Regions from separate parts of the Bacillus cereus group sp. BfR-BA-01316 genome, predicted to be linked through region 3. Evidence: riboswitches for the same ligand, from Rfam matches in the RefSeq annotation. Region 3 holds a riboswitch; each other region holds the start of a gene.

Region 1 (4,347 bases), on a different contig from region 3:
CCGCTACATCTTTTAACACACGAGGTGTTTGCTGTGCGATAACCGGTGTAACCTTTAACTTCTTCGGATTTTCAGCAATGCCGCTTGGATCTCCAAATAGACCGAAATCTTTCTTAAGCTTTAATAATCCAGCTGCATCAAGAAGTTTTAATGCACGCGCTTGGTTCGTTGGATCATTTGGAATAGCAATTTCTGAACCATCTGGGATTTCATTTGCTTTCTTATATTTTTCAGAGTATAAGCCCATCGGTGCAATTTGCGTTGTACCAACTGCTGTAATATCTATCTTATGCTCCTTCTTAAATTGCTCTAAGAAAGCAATATGCTGAAATGAGTTTAGTTCAATATCTCCATCAGCTAACGCTTTATTTGGCGTTGTGTAATCAGAGAACTCAACCAGTTTAATTTTAATTCCTTCTTTTTCAGCTTTTTTCTTTAAAATTTCCCAAGCGTCTCCATCTGTTCCAGTTACACCTACGCGAACTACTTTCTCTTTCGCTCCTGCACTTGTGTCTCCACCTGTGCAGCCGCTTAAGGCTGTAATTCCTACAATCGCTGATAATGCAAATGCTAAAATTTTCTTCATTTTCTTTTCCCCTCTTCCTTTTTATGATCTGCGTAAAAAGACTTTCGCAAAGTAGTTTCCTAAATTTTGAGCTACCTGTACAAGAATAATAAGTAAAACGACCGTTACGAACATAACTGACGTATCAAAGCGTTGATAACCATATGTCATTGCTAAGTCACCAAGACCGCCACCACCGACAAGCCCAGCAACTGCAGAAAATTCAATTAAACCAACTGTCATAAACGTGACACCTAAGATTAATGGTGCTAAAGCTTCTGGCACGAGGATTTCAAAAACAATTCTAAGTGGTGAAGCGCCCATTGCTTGTGCTGCTTCAATTACCCCTTTCGGAACAGAAACAAGATTTGTTTCAACCATTCTAGCAATACCAATTGATGCAACTAACGTCATTGGGAAGATTGCTGCTGTTCCAATCGTCGTTCCAATAACACTTCTTGTTATCGGACTTAAAGCTACTAAAAAGATAATGAATGGAACCGGACGAATTGTATTAATTACGATATTAAGAATAGAAAAGACCCATTTGTTTTCTAAAAAGTTTCCTTTTCTCGTTACGTATAAAAGTAAACCTAGAGGTATACCAAGAATTGTAGCAAATATAAGGGTTACAATTACCATTAAGAGGGTATCCCCTGTCGCATCTAATATGCGAGGCCAAAATATACTCCAATCAACTCGCATGAGCTTCCACCTCCTTCAGCTGTACTTGCAGTCTTAGATGTTGTAATGCTTTTTGAATTTCTTTCTGTTCACCTTGTAGTTCTACAAGAAGATTTCCAAATAGCACATTTTGGAGTTCAATAATATTTCCGTAAAGAACATTTACATCGACGTTATAGTTTTTCGCAATATATGATAGTACAGGCTGCCCTGTCTCTTCCCCAGTAAAAGTCAGGCGATAAATCTGACCTCCGTTTTGAATTTTCGCTAGAACACTTTCTGGTAAGTGATCATTAATAACAGAGCGTACAAAATTTTGAGTTGTCTTTGTTTTTGGTTGTGTGAAAACATCAAACAGTTTTCCTTCTTCAATTACTTTTCCTTTTTCCATAACGGCTACACGGTGACAAATTTCTTTCACAACGTGCATTTCATGTGTAATAAGTAGAATCGTTAAATTGTACTCTCTATTTACTTTCTTTAATAAATTTAAAATTTCTGTCGTTGTTTCCGGATCTAAAGCTGATGTTGCCTCATCGCATATGAGAATATCTGGTGATGTCGCAAGTGCTCTTGCAATCCCAACACGCTGCTTTTGCCCCCCTGATAACTGTTCTGGATAATAGTTCGCTTTATCTTCTAAACCAACAAATTTTAGTAGTTCATTCACTCTTTCTTTTATCTCATTCTTCGGCAATTTCGCTAACCTTAATGGATAAGCAATGTTCCCAAACACCGTTCTTGAATTAAATAGATTAAAGCTTTGAAAAATCATTCCAATTCTTTGTCTTAGTTTCCGTAATTCTTTCGCCGATAATGATGTAATATCTTTATCATCTATTGAAATTGTTCCTGCAGTTGGTCTTTCTAACATATTTACTAAACGTAATAACGTACTCTTCCCTGCACCACTAAATCCGATAATGCCAAAAATTTCGCCCTTTTCAACTGACAACGTTACATCCTCCACGGCATGAACTGATTGTCCGCCTGATTCATATACTTTACTTACATTGTTAAAAGAAATCATTTTCTTCCCTCCTATATGCTGTAAAAACTTGAAGTAGAGCTTTCGAGATAAAATAAAAAGTGCTCTCCTTCTTATCAGTAATAAAGATAAGAAGGAGAGCACTTATATATGTACTCATTCACATCTTCTCATCTTCCAAGCCTTTATAGGCTTGCTGGAATTAGCACGGTATTAAAAAACCCGTTGCTGAGGTATCGTAGGGCCAGTCCCTCCACCTCTCTGGATAAGAGTGTATCGATTTAATTGTCATTATAGAACTCAGAATAATAAGAGTCAATACATTTTTTAGAAAAACATTAATTATCCCTCTATTAAAATTTTCAAATAAAAAATCACAATACAATAGTAATTTTTATAGTTATGTAAAATCCTCCTCACTCATACTTTTAAAAAGGAGAATCTTCTCTACTAATTGAATAACAGTATTTGAATATGAAATCGGAGGAAGATAAATATATGAAAACAGCCCTTTTGCTCATCGATATTCAAAATGATTATTTTCCAAATGGAAAGATGGAATTACGTAATCCAGTAGAAGCAAGTGAATATGCTAGTCAGCTACTACAACATTTTAGAATTAGAAACGAACCTATTTTTCATATCCAACATGTAGCTATAAAAAATGACGCTACTTTTTTCCTACCCAATACAGAAGGTGTCCATATTCACGAAAATGTCCGTCCACTTAGAAAGGAAACTGTTATACTGAAACACTATCCAAATAGCTTTCGAGAAACTGACCTTCTAGAGCGATTACAACGTTCAGAAATTGAGCACGTCGTAATTTGCGGAATGATGACCCATATGTGTATTGATGCTACAGTAAGGGCTGCTTTTGATTTTAGCTTTCATTGTACCGTTATACACGATGCTTGTGCGACAAAAGATCTTTCATTTAAAAACGCTACTATACCAGCTGTTTATATTCACAATGCAATTTTAGCGAGTTTAAATGTAGTATATGCAAATGTAATGAGTACCGAAGAATTTTTAACCACCTAAAAAAACACTCCTTTCAGTTAGCAAAACCGAAAGGAGTGTTCTCTTGTCGAACCATAGATTTTCTTTCAAATTGTATTATACAGGAAATTCTCAAAATGAATACTAAAAAATATGACTAATAAGTCAATTTTTCTCGTTGTTTTGTTTCTATTTTCATGTTTATCCCGATATTAATAGGGTTTAGCTGGTTTTAAATAACACATAGTAATATTTGGTAAATATTTCTCGGTTCAAATTAACTAGCTTCTATTATAGAGAGTTTCTCAAAAAGAAGAGATCTTCACAGACTGTGAAGATCTCTTCTACTATTTCTTATAAAGTTTCAGAAGTAGTTTTTGCTTGCATGTGAAGTGCTAAGTAATCAGGGCCACCAGCTTTAGAGTCTGTACCAGACATGTTAAAGCCACCGAATGGTTGGTAACCTACGATTGCACCAGTACATCCACGGTTGAAGTATAAGTTACCAACGTGGAAGTCTTCACGTGCTTTTTCAATATGGTCACGGTTGTTAGAAACAACTGCTCCTGTTAAACCGTATTCTGTATTGTTTGCAATTGCAAGTGCATGATCAAAGTCTTTTGCTTTACAGAATGCTACTACTGGCCCGAAGATTTCTTCTTTCATTAAGCGAGCATCTTCTGCAACGTCAGCAACGATTGTTGGTTGGATGAACCAGCCTTTAGAATCGTCTCCTTCGCCACCTGATACGATTTTACCTTCTTCTTTACCAATTGCAACATAGCTCATTACTTTATCGAATGCAGCTTGGTCATTAACAGGTCCCATGTTGATATCTTTTGCATCTGGGTTACCTACTGTTAATTCTTTTGTTAATTCAACAGCACGATTTAATACGTAATCGTACACATCTTCATGGATTACTGCACGAGAACATGCAGAACATTTTTGTCCTGAGAATCCGAATGCTGATGCAACGATAGATTTAGCTGCTAACTCAAGATCTGCTTCTTTATCAACAACGATTGTATCTTTACCGCCCATTTCAGCGATAACACGTTTCAACCAAATTTGTCCTGGGTTTACTTTTGCTGCACGCTCGTAAATA
Region 2 (4,347 bases), on a different contig from region 3:
TCTCAATGTTTTGCACCAATACTTTCGTTACTTTCACTGGACAACCTACTTGGTGTATAAGTCGTTCTTGATGATCTGTAATAATACGAACTACACCACTACCAACTGTCCCAAGACCTAATAACCCCACTTGAATTTCTTTCATAATACTGTCCACCCCTCAAAAATTGTGTTTAGATGAATTATATAGACGAAAAATCAGAAAAACAATTAATTTAGAACATTCGGAAAAATAAAGGTTAATCTTTACAAGGAAAACGCTACCACGTGTTACACAATCTTTATCCCGCATTAACGGGCAGTAAGACTCCCACCTCGAAATTCGGCGAATGCGAGGAAGTTAGATGGGAGATCAACTGCCCGTAAAAGCCCGATTGGTGAAGGCTAATAATCAGTGGGGGATGAAAAAAAAACCACTGATTAAAGTTTCACTTTATTTACAATATATAAGGGGTTTCTTGATACACATAATAATTCAGCCAATTAGAGAATAATAAGTTCCCATGACTCCTCCACCTAACAAGTGGCTTCTCATCTGGATTATTATGTTTAAAATAATTTTTTGGCACATCAATATTTAACCCTTTTTGGCAGTCCCGCTCGTATTCTTGCTTTAACGTATCACAACTATATTCACTATGTCCGAGTGCGAAAACTTGCCTTCCCTCTTGCCCAATAGCAAGATGAACACCCGCTTCTTCAGAATTGGCTAATAACGTTAATTCTTTCACTTTTTCAATGTCGCTCTCTCGTACTTCTGTATGACGAGAATGCGGAGCAAAAAACACTTCATCAAACCCTTGTAACAATTTCACATGTTGCTCGCGAACCTCATGTTCAAATACACCAAACATTTTTTCCGCAAGAGAATACTTCGGCACACCATAGTGATAATACAAACCTGCTTGTGCCCCCCAGCAAATATGAAGCGTCGATGTTACATTCGTTTTTGAATACTCCATAATACGTCCAAGCTCTTCCCAATAATCTACCTCTTCAAAAGAAAGAGTTTCAACTGGTGCTCCTGTAATAATGAGTCCATCAAATTTTTCATTCTCAATATCACGAAATGTTTTATAGAAGCTCGTTAAATGGTCCTGCGCTACATTGCGAGACAGATGCGATTCCATATGAAGTAAATGAACATCTAATTGCAACGGTGTATTTCCAATTAAACGAAGTAATTGCGCCTCTGTTTCTTGCTTTGTAGGCATTAAATTTAATATAGCAATTTTCAAAGCACGTATATCTTGTGTTACTGCTCGCTCCTTCGTCATTACAAAAATATTTTCCTTCTGCAATACTTTGCGAGCTGGTAAATCTTTATCAATTATGATCGGCATGTTGTTTGCCTCCGACTAGCGCCGCTTCTAAATCTGCAATAATATCAGAAACATCTTCTATACCGACCGATAAACGGATTAAATCAGATGTAACGCCAGCTAAACGCTGATTTTCTGTGCTTAATTGTCTGTGCGTCGTACTAGCAGGATGTATTACACAAGTTCTTGCATCAGCTACATGCGTTACAAGAGTTGCAAGTTTTACATTTGCGATAAATTCTTTTGCTGCTTCTAATCCGCCTTTAATACCGAAAGTTAAAACTCCACTAGCACCTTTTTTCAAATATTTTTGTGCTAACGAGTAACTTTCATTACTATCTAACCCCGGATAATTCACCCATTCAATACGATCATGATTAGCAAGCCACTTAGCAACTTCGAGAGCATTTTCACTATGACGCTCCATTCGTAAATGCAATGTTTCCAGGCCAATGTTGCTAATATATGCATTGAATGGGCTCATACAGTTTCCATAGTCTCTTAATAATTGAACACGCGCTTTCACAATATACGCTGCTGCTCCAAAATTTTGAACATAGCTTACGCCGTGATAACTCGGATCAGATTCGACAAGCTCAGGATATTTTCCATTTGTCCAGTCGAAGTTCCCTCCATCTATTACAATGCCGCCTAGAGAACTTGCATGGCCATCAATATATTTCGTTGTAGAATGGACAATGATATTTGCCCCATGTTCAAACGCCTGGCATAAATAAGGCGTCGCTAATGTATTATCAACGATAAAAGGTACTTCTAATTCTTTTGCTGCCGTTGAAAGTTCTTTGAAATTCAAAACGTTCATTGCTGGATTTCCTAACGATTCTGCATAAACGAGTTTTGTCTTATCATTAGCAAGTGCCGCAATTTCATCTGCCGTTAAATTAGGATTAAAGAACGTAACATCGATGCCAAGCTTACGCAAACTCACTCCAAATAAATTAAACGTTCCTCCGTAAACAGTTGAAGAACAAAGTAAATGGTCTCCACTACTGCAAATATTTAAAACCGCAAGCATAATAGCTGCCTGCCCAGAAGCTGTTGCAACAGCCCCTACACCGCCTTCTAAATCTGATAACTTCTGCTCAAATGCAGCTAGAGTAGGATTTCCAATACGCGTATATATATATCCTTCTGCCTCTAAATTAAATAGTGCTGCTAAATCATCTGACGTATCGTATTTATACGTTGTACTTTGATAAAGTGGCAAAACACGCGGCTCACCATTTTTTGGCGTATAGCCACCTTGCACACAAATCGTTCCTTTCCCCCATGATTCTCCCATCTCTCATTCTCCTTTCTTTTATCCCCCTATTTGCGGGCAGTAAGACTCCCACCTCAAAATTCAGCGAATGCGAGGAAGTTATGCGGGAGATAACTGCCCGATTGGTGAAGGCTAATAATCAGTGGGAGAGGGACAAAACCCCCACTGATTAAAGTTTCACTTTATGCAAAATAAAAAACTACCCCTTTCCTGAAAACAAGAAAGGAGCAGTTTGAAAACACGCTCTAAAGGCTCTTTCTTATCTCTCAGGATTATTACCTGCAGGATTTGGCACAATTCCGTTATTCGGCTGTTGCCAAGGTTTCATCGGGCCTGTCCCTCCACCTTTTCTTGATAAGACTATGCAATTACCGTTGATTTTATAGCAATAATTTCCTGATGTCAAATGGTTTTTCTGAATGTTCTAAATTAAATGTAAGGAATTTAATATAAACAACAAAAGAAATATATTCCATATTTATTTGAAAAAGACCTTTTAAAAACTCCGATCAATATATAGAATTAAATAAGTGGTTTAACCGCGTTGGTTTCAAATTTTCATGAGATCTCAATATATTGAATAAGCCAATCCCTCAAAAAGATACTATATATATTCAATTCATTTCACACTAGCATATTCAATCCTTTCTACATTAAAACTTACATAACGGAGGTACAACATGACAAATAAAAAGGACATGCACTATATACTCGTCCTATATGGCATTCTTTTAGGCTCTATAGTAGGAGCTACAGTCTGGTTATTTTTAGTTACAATAAATATCGGAATTCACTTTATTTGGGGATACTTACCTACTATTTTCTCTTCTCCCCCTTATTACACCGTTTGTGTAACAATCATCGGTGGTATCCTCGTTGGTTTAACACAAAAATACTTCGGTACATATCCACGCCTTATGCCGGAAGTGATGGCTGAATATAAAAAAACAGGTAGAATTGAATACAGTTTTGTACATAAAGCTACTTTAACTGCGATTATCGTTTTAATATTTGGAGCTAGTTTAGGCCCAGAAGCAGCACTTGTTGGAATTATCGGTGGACTTTGTACATGGGTAGGAGATCGCTTTAAATTTGCTTTAAAAGGGATGAATGAACTAACAGAAGTTGGAATTGGTGCTACTTTAAGTGTAATTTTTAATGCACCATTATTCGGTTTCTTAGCTCCGAATGAAAATGAGGGTGAACAAATTAACGAATTTTCTAAAGGAAAAAAAGCAATTGTATATTTAGCTACCACTTTTGCTGGTTTTTCCGTTTATTTATTGCTTAGTAAACTCGATAATCGTGGATCCTTTATTGTTGATTTCGGGGAAGGTTCCCTTTCTCTTAATGAATGGATCGCCTTTCTACCACTTGCTAGCATTGGTGCTATAGTTGGTTTCTTTTATTTCAAATTAGAATTCACATTAGAGAAATTAATCCACCCCTTCAGGGAATACAAGGTATCACTTGGAATTATAGGCGGTATTTTATTAGGAGTTACAGGAACTTTTCTCCCGTATACGTTATTTTCAGGGGAACATCAATTAAAAGATTTAGTCGTTGAATGGAGCCATTTATCTTTCTGGGTACTACTTCTTTCAGGGGTTTTAAAATTATGTATTACTGCCGTTTGTTTAAATACGGGTTGGCGCGGCGGACATATTTTCCCAATTATATTTGCTGGATCAAGTATCGGATATGCTATAGCTTCTATTATCCCTATAGATCCAATAGCTTCTG
Region 3 (4,347 bases):
CGACATACGGAAAGCTTCTGAAAGATCGTTTATTTATGGGTTATGCATTGTCGCAAGGATTAGTAACAGCTGCAATGTTTGCTTATATTTCTGGTTCACCGTTCGTGTTGCAAAATATATACGGGGCATCACCGCAAGAGTTTAGTTTGTTCTTTGCGATTAACGGTATTGGTATTATTATTGCTAGCCAAGTTACTGGCCGCCTAGCAGGGAAAGTTAATGAGAAAACTTTATTTGTTTTCGGTATTGTTATTGCGGCTGTTGGCGGTCTATCGTTACTACTTACAATCGTATTTGGAATAGGTCTAATCGGTGTTTTATGCTCGCTATTCCTCGTCGTATCAAGTGTTGGGGTTGTATCAACAACGGGCTTCTCGTTAGCAATGAGAAATCAAAGACAAGCAGCAGGAACAGCATCAGCTTTATTAGGTTTATTACAGTTCATTTCAGGAGCACTTGTTGCACCGCTAGTAGGTATTGGTGGAAGTAATACAGCACTTCCTATGGGTGTTGTTATAGCTCTTTGTGAAATTGGTGCTGTGTTATGCTATTTATTCATGGCAAAAAGAAGTGAAAAGCAGTTTGAACTGCAACAATACCAAAATTTAGAGGCTTAACAAAAAGAGCTGATTCAAACATTTCTTTGAATCAGCTCTTTTTTTCATTTCTTTGAAATAACTCATACATATTATTCATGATCGCATCATATAAGAAAGCAAGTTTATCCCATACCCAACGGTTGCTATCGACCTCTTTCTCTCCGCAGTCAATAATATCAGTATGATCTGTAATTCTATATGCCCTCTCAACGATAATAGGAGCAATCTTCGGTATACGTGGAATTTCTTTTAAAGCATCTGCAAAGTTTCCGATATAAACATGACCGATAATTTCGATTGTTAATGATTTATCAGATATATTGAGTACAGTATGAAATTTATTTGTATGTTGTTGTTTTAAATGTTGTGCTAACTGAAATGGAGCATGCTTCTTTTTTAATACGCGGCGAAGGCTCTCTGTATTTTCAATATGGAGTGATTTTTCGCGAATAAGGACACGAATATCTTCTCCCATAAAAGGTATTGTATTGTACATGGATGATTCTCCTTAGAAACTTAACTACGCTTGCGTTATGCATATGTAAGTCTAGCATGGTTTGTTCTCTACGTGTGCTTACAGTTTTGTAAGGTGGCATAGTAAAGGAGTGCAAAAGTTACTTGAATAAAGTGACGATACTGTGACAAAAATGTTGATATACATATTAAGAAATCATCTTAAGTGCAAAATTTAGGATGTTCTCGGTATAATAAAACAAGTGGAGATAAGAAAAACTGTAATTCGTAGTAGATGTAGATAAAAGGAGAATAAGAGATGAAGAAGGTTTTCGGTATTGCAATGCTTGGGGGTATGCTCCTTCTAGCGGGATGTAATGGAAATAAAGACACGAAAGATACGAAAGAACCGAAAGAAAAGGTAGAGCAATCTACTGAACAGACAGAAGATATGAAAGCGTATCGCGAGGTACATGAAAAGTATGATGCGAAGATGAACAAGGAAATTAATAAAGCGTTACAGTTATTTGAAGTGGCAAAAGAAAAGGGCGGTAAGGAAATAACTAATGCTAAATATAAGGAAGACGTGCAAAATGTAACAACGGGCATGCTAGAAGATATAGATCATATGCGTAAAGAAATTCGTGTACCGAAGTCGAAAGAACAAGAACATGAAATGTATGTTGGTTTCTTAAATGAATCGGAACAAGCAATGAAAAAATTACAGAAGTTAGCTAAAGAAGAAGACTCATCGTTGATTCGTGATATAGAAATTAATTTTTCAACAGCATCGACATACTATAAACGTTTTCAAACAGAAACGGAAAAATAACCTTGCGCATGCAAGGTTATTTTTTCTTATTTACGTAAAAATACTATATACAGTAGATACTAATAAAGTTCACCTATATGCGCCTTCAATCCTCGAATACTTAATACCCATTGAATTTCTGTTTTATTATGAGTATCAACGAAAACTGATTTTTCTAAATATATCCAATTTGATTGACTTTTCATTTTTTCAGAATTATAATTCAAAATATACAATTTGAACCAAATAATAATATAGCAATTTACTTATCCAGAGAGGTAGAGGGACTGGCCCTATGACACCTCAGCAGCGGGTTCTGAAATAGAACACCGTGCTAATTCCAGCAAGCAAGTCTTGAAAGATAAGTGATGGGCATAGTTTTATTAAGCCTTGATCTTATTTTTTAAGATCAAGGCTTTTTGTGTTTTAAGAAGTGGAGAAGGAATGATGGGAACAAATATGTCAATAAAACAAAGTAAATTCATTTGTTTAGGGGGTTATTGAAGTGTATGTTATTAAAAAACTATCGGTTATGGTATTCACGCTATGGGTTATTACGACAGTAACATTTTTAATTATGCATATTATTCCAGGGGATCCATTTTCATCAGACGCGAAAATCTTTCCTGAAGAAGTGATACAAAATATGAGAGCGAAGTATCACCTTGATGAACCGTTATGGAATCAGTATGTTGCTTATTTAGATGGCGTAGTTCATTTTGATTTTGGTGAATCTGTTCAATCGACAGGTCAAGGCGTATCAGAAATTATAACGACCGGCTTTGGCCCATCGGCCATCATTGGTCTACAAGCACTTGTTATTTCGTTGTTAGTCGGAATTGCCGCAGGTACATTTGCTGCTCTATATCACGGGAAAGTAATTGATTATAGTGTGAGCTTGCTTGCGATTCTCGGTATTTCTATTCCGAGTTTTATTTTAGCGCCGCTATTCATACAAGTATTCGCCATTCAATTTGAACTTTTACCAGTAGCGTCTTGGGGAACATTTGAGCATACTGTATTACCTTCCTTCGCATTAGCGCTCGGGCCAATCGCAGTTATTACAAGATTTGTTCGCTCTAATATGATTGAAGTGTTGCAGAGTGATTATATTAAGCTAGCGAGAGCGAAAGGTATACCAATTAAGAAAATCATTATAAGACATGCTCTTCGAAATGCGATTGTTCCGGTACTTACATTTGTTGGCCCATTAATGGCTGGACTTTTAACAGGGACTTTCGTTATTGAAAAAATCTTTTCAATTCCTGGTTTAGGAAAATATTTTGTAGATAGTATTTTTAACCGAGATTATCCGGTGATTATGGGAACAACCATTTTCTATAGTGCGCTATTAATTGTATGTATTTTTATTACAGATATCATTCATCGTATTGTTGATCCGCGCATTCGTTCTATTACGTAAGGAGGGTGATGTTTAAATGGGGGCTTATGAAATTAATGACCAGTTATTAACGAATGAAGAGAAAAAAGAATTAACGATAAATAAAGATCAGCAAACGATTAGCCGGAAAAAGGAAGTGTTTCGCAAGTTTATATCAAACCCTATAGCAGTTTTAGGGGCAGTGACGTTATTACTAATTATTATTTTCTCGCTTATTGGCGAAAGTTTAACGTCATTTACTGCGAGTGAACAAGTAAAAGAAGCAACTAATTTACCGCCTAGTAGTGAGCATTGGTTCGGAACAGACGATTTAGGGAGAGATATTTGGGCGCGTACTTGGGCTGGTGGGAAAATTTCATTAACAGTTGGATTGGTAGCAGCAGCTCTTGATATAGGGCTTGGTGTACTTATCGGAGGTTTTAGTGGATATGTGAGAGGGCGTAATCGTCTTGGAACGTTAATTGATGAGTGGATTATAAGAGGGATTGAAGTGTTATACGGTATCCCATATTTGTTAATTGTTATTTTACTATTAATCATTATGAAACCAGGACTTTTTACAATTATAATCGCCCTTGCGTTAACGGGATGGATTGGCATGGCACGTCTCATTCGGGCGCAAGTACTTTCATTGAAACAAAGAGAATTTGTTATTGCAGCAGAGCGATTAGGCACACCTCATATGAAAATTATATATGGGCATTTAATTCCAAACTTAACAGGGATTATTATCGTAAATTTATCATTTACAATTCCAGCAGCTATTTTTTCAGAATCATTTTTAAGCTTTATCGGACTTGGAGTACAATCACCAGCAGCAAGCTGGGGGACGATGACAAACGATGCGCTCGGGACATTATTGAGCGGAGAATGGTGGCAACTATTCTTCCCAGCAATCATGATTGCACTCATTATGTTCGCATTTAATGCAATTGGTGATGGTTTGCAAGATGCAATTGATCCGAAAATCGTAAAACGGAATCGGAAGGAGAAAAAACATGGGACAGCTCTTATCTTTAGAAAAAGTAACGTTGGCCGTTGAAAAAGAGAATAGTAAACAAGCAATTGTGAAGCATGTTTCC
Region 4 (4,347 bases), on a different contig from region 3:
CAAATAAAACTTTTGCACCTTTAGCAGTATGAACACGCATCCACTCCGGAAAACGAATATCATAACAAATTGTGCCAGCGCACTCTACATCATCTAGCGTAAATTCACCCGTACCATTACCCGCTACTAAATATTTATGTTCATCCATAAGCTGAAATAAATGCACTTTACTATATTCATTTACTAGCTGTCCTTCGCGGCTTACAACATACATCGTATTTGTAACACCTTGCTCTGTTTGCTTTGCTATGGAACCACCAACAATATGTACACCATATTGTTTCGACCATTCTTTCAACATTTCTTTCGTTTTCAATCCATCCCTATCTGCAATCTCAGAAAGCCTTGTTAAATCATATCCTGTTGTCCATAATTCTGGTAAGACGATAATATCTGGTCTTTCCTTCATCGCCTCGTTTATTTTACTTTTAGCATTCTCAATATTTTTTTCTACATCTCCAAAGATAATATCCATTTGAATACATGCGACTTTCATTTTGTCCGCCCCATTCTTAATTTTTTCTTTACAAAATACTGGAAAGATTATATCATTTGTCACTAGAATTGTAACAACTTTCAAAAGAGGTGGAAAGTATGAAATTATTTCAACCTTCCAAAGTAGTAACATCATTGCCAACACAATTTTTCGCTTCACTTGTTGCAAAAGTTAACAAAGTCGTTGCAGCTGGTCACGATGTTATTAATCTAGGTCAAGGTAATCCAGATCAACCAACACCGCAGCATATCGTAAAAGCTTTACAAGATGCTGCCGAAAAGAGCATTCATCATAAATATCCGCCATTTCGCGGACACGAAAGCCTAAAAGAAGCCGTAGCAGCCTTCTATCAGCGTGAATATGATGTAGTAGTAAATCCAAAAACTGAAGTTGCTATTTTGTTTGGTGGAAAAGCTGGATTAGTAGAATTACCAATTTGTTTTACAAACCCTGGTGATACCATTCTGGTTCCTGATCCAGGCTATCCAGATTATTTATCCGGAGTTTCTTTAGCAAAAGCGCACTTTGAAACAATGCCGCTTATTGCAGAAAATAATTTTTTACCGGATTATACAAAAATTGATGACTCTGTTGCCCAGCGAGCGAAGTTAATGTTTTTAAACTATCCAAATAACCCTACCGGTGCTACAGCATCAAAAGAATTCTTTGATAAAACCATTCATTTTGCTAATAAACATAACATATTAGTTGTTCATGATTTTGCTTACGGTGCTATCGGATTTGATGGTCAAAAGCCTGTTAGTTTCTTGCAAGCAGACGGTGCCAAAGATACAGGAATTGAAATTTACACTTTATCGAAAACTTTCAATATGGCTGGATGGCGTATTGCTTTTGCAGTGGGGAATGAAAGTGTCATCGAAACAATTAACCTATTACAAGATCATATGTATGTTAGTATTTTTGGTGCAGTTCAAGATGCTGCCCGCGAAGCACTATTAGGCTCGCAGTCCTGTGTGGTAGAACTTGTTAATAGTTATGAATCTCGGAGAAACGCTCTTATTTCAGCTTGTCACTCAATTGGTTGGAATGTAAACATTCCAACAGGATCATTCTTTGCATGGCTTCCTGTACCAGAAGGATATACATCTGAGGAATTTTCTGATATTTTACTAGAAAAAGCACACGTTGCAGTTGCTCCTGGTGTTGGATTTGGTGAGAACGGCGAAGGGTATGTCCGTGTTGGTCTCTTGCATACAGAAGATAGATTACGAGAAGCAATTAATCGAATTGATAAATTAAATTTTTTCAAAAAGTCATTGACAACATAAAAAATATCTGACAAAATTCAGTTATCTTAAAAATTTAAACATTTCTAAATACTTCTTATCAAGAGCAGGTGGAGGGACGAGCCCGACGAAACCCGGCAACCGATCTACAATTGTAGACACGGTGCTAATTCTCGCAGCGTTACGCTGACAGATAAGGAGCTGGTTGTAAAAAAACCTCTCCTTAGCTGAGAGGTTTTTTTATTTAACTAGGAGGTTATAACAATGAGCGGAATTATAGCGACATATTTAATCCACGATGATTCTCACAACTTAGAAAAGAAAGCGGAACAAATTGCAATTGGTTTAACAATTGGTTCATGGACTCATTTACCACACTTATTACAAGAACAATTAAAACAACATAAAGGCAATGTCATTCATATTGAAGAGTTAGACGAACAAGAACATATTAACTCTTATCTTGGCAAAAAAGTATCACGTGGAATCATTAAAATTCATTATCCATCGCTGAACTTCAGCCCAGACTTACCAGCCATTTTGACAACAACATTTGGAAAACTTTCGTTAGATGGGGAAATTAAACTAATTGATTTAACATTCTCAGACGAATTAAAGAAACAGTTCCCTGGACCGAAATTTGGAATTGAAGGCATCCGAAACCTTTTACAAGTTCAAGATCGCCCTCTTCTAATGAGTATTTTCAAAGGGATGATAGGACGGAATATTGGATATTTAAAAACTCAACTACGCGATCAGGCAATTGGAGGCGTAGATATTGTAAAAGATGATGAAATTTTATTTGAAAACTCATTAACACCACTTACAAAAAGAATTGAATCTGGGAAAGAAGTTTTACAATCTGTATACGAAACTTACGGACATAAAACTTTATACGCAGTAAATTTAACAGGGCGAACTTATGATTTAAAAGAGAACGCGAAACGTGCGGTGGTAGCTGGAGCAGACATTCTTTTATTTAATGTATTTTCTTATGGATTAGATGTACTGCAATCACTTGTAGAAGACGATGAAATTCCAATTCCTATTATGGCACACCCAGCTGTAAGTGGCGCTTATTCGTCATCGAAACTATACGGGTTCTCTTCTCTATTACTACTTGGAAAATTACTACGTTACGCTGGTGCTGATTTCTCTTTATTCCCATCACCATACGGCAACGTTGCATTAGAAAAAGAGGAAGCTCTTCTCATTACAGAAGCATTAACTGAGGAAGACCACTATTTCAAGAAAAGTTTTTCTGTTCCATCTGCTGGAATTCATCCTGGTTTCGTTCCCTTTATTCTACGAGATTTTGGTAAGGATGTCGTTATTAATGCCGGCGGCGGGATTCATGGGCATCCAAATGGAGCTCAAGGTGGTGGCAAAGCTTTCCGCGCTGCAATTGAAGCTACTTTACAAGGTAAACCACTCCATGAAGTGGATGAAATAAATTTGCATAGCGCACTACAAATATGGGGAAATCCTTCTCATGAGGTGAAATTATGAGTATTCAAGTATTTTGTGATTTCGATGGTACGATTACAAATAACGATAATATCATGTCCATTATGAAAAAATTCGCACCACCAGAAGCAGAGGAAATTAAGCAAAAAATTTTATCGCAAGAACTTTCTATTCAAGAAGGTGTTTCTCAATTATTCCGATTAATACCTATTAATCTACACGATGATATTATTCAGTTTTTACAAGAAACTGCTGAAATACGTACAGGTTTTCATGAATTCATACAATTTATTAATGAAAATAACATTTCCTTTTACGTTATATCAGGTGGAATGGATTTCTTCGTCTATCCACTCTTACAAGAAATAATCCCTAAAGAACAAATTTATTGTAATGCAACTGACTTTTCAGGAGAATTTGTTGAAGTTAAATGGCCGCACCCTTGTGACGAGCAATGTCAGCATAGTTGCGGTCTCTGTAAATCATCATTAATTCGTAAACTAAGCTCTAAAGATGATTTTCATATTGTGATAGGAGATTCCATTACTGATTTACAAGCAGCAAAACAAGCAGATAAAGTATTCGCCCGTGACTTCCTTATTACAAAATGTGAAGAAAATCATATTGCTTATACATCCTTTAACACATTTCACGATATTCAAGTCGAATTACAACATTTGTTGGAGGTGAAATCATGAAACAACTTTTTCGTCAATGGTATGACTTAAGTGAAATAAAAAAAGAATTAGCAACTCGGAATTGGTTTCCAGCAACGAGTGGAAATATTTCTATAAAAGTCAGTCATGATCCCCTTACTTTTCTTATTACAGCAAGTGGCAAAGATAAAACAAAAACCACTCCAGATGATTTTCTATTAGTAAATCATCAAGGAGTTCCCGTTTTAGAAACTGAGTTACGCCCTTCAGCAGAAACAATATTGCATACACATATTTATAACAGTACGAATGCCGGGTGCGTACTTCATGTTCATACAACTGATAATAATGTCATCACAAATTTGTATAGTGATAAAGTCACCCTTCAAAATCAAGAGATTATTAAAGCTCTTGATATTTGGGAAGAAGGTGCAACGATTAACATTCCTATTATCGAAAATGATGCTCATATCCCAACGCT

Evidence for each region. A riboswitch is a leader RNA that binds a small molecule or an ion and turns the genes downstream of it on or off. The one in region 3 is predicted to bind S-adenosylmethionine.
Region 1: linked by a shared signal. The riboswitch ahead of MR071_RS10455 (methionine ABC transporter ATP-binding protein) and the one ahead of MR071_RS14605 (ABC transporter permease) in region 3 are both predicted to bind S-adenosylmethionine.
Region 2: linked by a shared signal. The riboswitch ahead of MR071_RS09040 (bifunctional O-acetylhomoserine aminocarboxypropyltransferase/cysteine synthase) and the one ahead of MR071_RS14605 (ABC transporter permease) in region 3 are both predicted to bind S-adenosylmethionine.
Region 4: linked by a shared signal. The riboswitch ahead of mtnW (2,3-diketo-5-methylthiopentyl-1-phosphate enolase) and the one ahead of MR071_RS14605 (ABC transporter permease) in region 3 are both predicted to bind S-adenosylmethionine.

What each region holds. Positions count from the first base shown of each region.
Region 1 covers NZ_JAKUGX010000010.1:24,388-28,734, reverse strand. Annotated here, with positions in the region: gene MR071_RS10465 (MetQ/NlpA family ABC transporter substrate-binding protein) at 1-586, opposite strand, end outside; gene MR071_RS10460 (methionine ABC transporter permease) at 608-1,270, opposite strand; gene MR071_RS10455 (methionine ABC transporter ATP-binding protein) at 1,260-2,279, opposite strand; SAM riboswitch class I at 2,405-2,509, opposite strand; gene MR071_RS10450 (cysteine hydrolase family protein) at 2,712-3,281, shown strand; gene pruA (L-glutamate gamma-semialdehyde dehydrogenase) at 3,594-4,347, opposite strand, start outside.
Region 2 covers NZ_JAKUGX010000008.1:40,630-44,976, forward strand. Annotated here, with positions in the region: gene MR071_RS09030 (homoserine dehydrogenase) at 1-145, opposite strand, end outside; gene metA (homoserine O-acetyltransferase MetA) at 438-1,343, opposite strand; gene MR071_RS09040 (bifunctional O-acetylhomoserine aminocarboxypropyltransferase/cysteine synthase) at 1,327-2,625, opposite strand; SAM riboswitch class I at 2,861-2,965, opposite strand; gene MR071_RS09045 (chloride channel protein) at 3,285-4,347, shown strand, end outside.
Region 3 covers NZ_JAKUGX010000017.1:64,383-68,729, reverse strand. Annotated here, with positions in the region: gene MR071_RS14620 (multidrug effflux MFS transporter) at 1-617, shown strand, start outside; gene MR071_RS14615 (hypothetical protein) at 649-1,095, opposite strand; gene MR071_RS14610 (hypothetical protein) at 1,372-1,884, shown strand; SAM riboswitch class I at 2,127-2,231, shown strand; gene MR071_RS14605 (ABC transporter permease) at 2,369-3,286, shown strand; gene MR071_RS14600 (ABC transporter permease) at 3,303-4,307, shown strand; gene MR071_RS14595 (ABC transporter ATP-binding protein) at 4,264-4,347, shown strand, end outside.
Region 4 covers NZ_JAKUGX010000007.1:147,248-151,594, forward strand. Annotated here, with positions in the region: gene MR071_RS08800 (carbon-nitrogen family hydrolase) at 1-580, opposite strand, end outside; gene MR071_RS08805 (pyridoxal phosphate-dependent aminotransferase) at 595-1,785, shown strand; SAM riboswitch class I at 1,838-1,943, shown strand; gene mtnW (2,3-diketo-5-methylthiopentyl-1-phosphate enolase) at 2,008-3,252, shown strand; gene MR071_RS08815 (2-hydroxy-3-keto-5-methylthiopentenyl-1-phosphate phosphatase) at 3,249-3,908, shown strand; gene MR071_RS08820 (methylthioribulose 1-phosphate dehydratase) at 3,905-4,347, shown strand, end outside.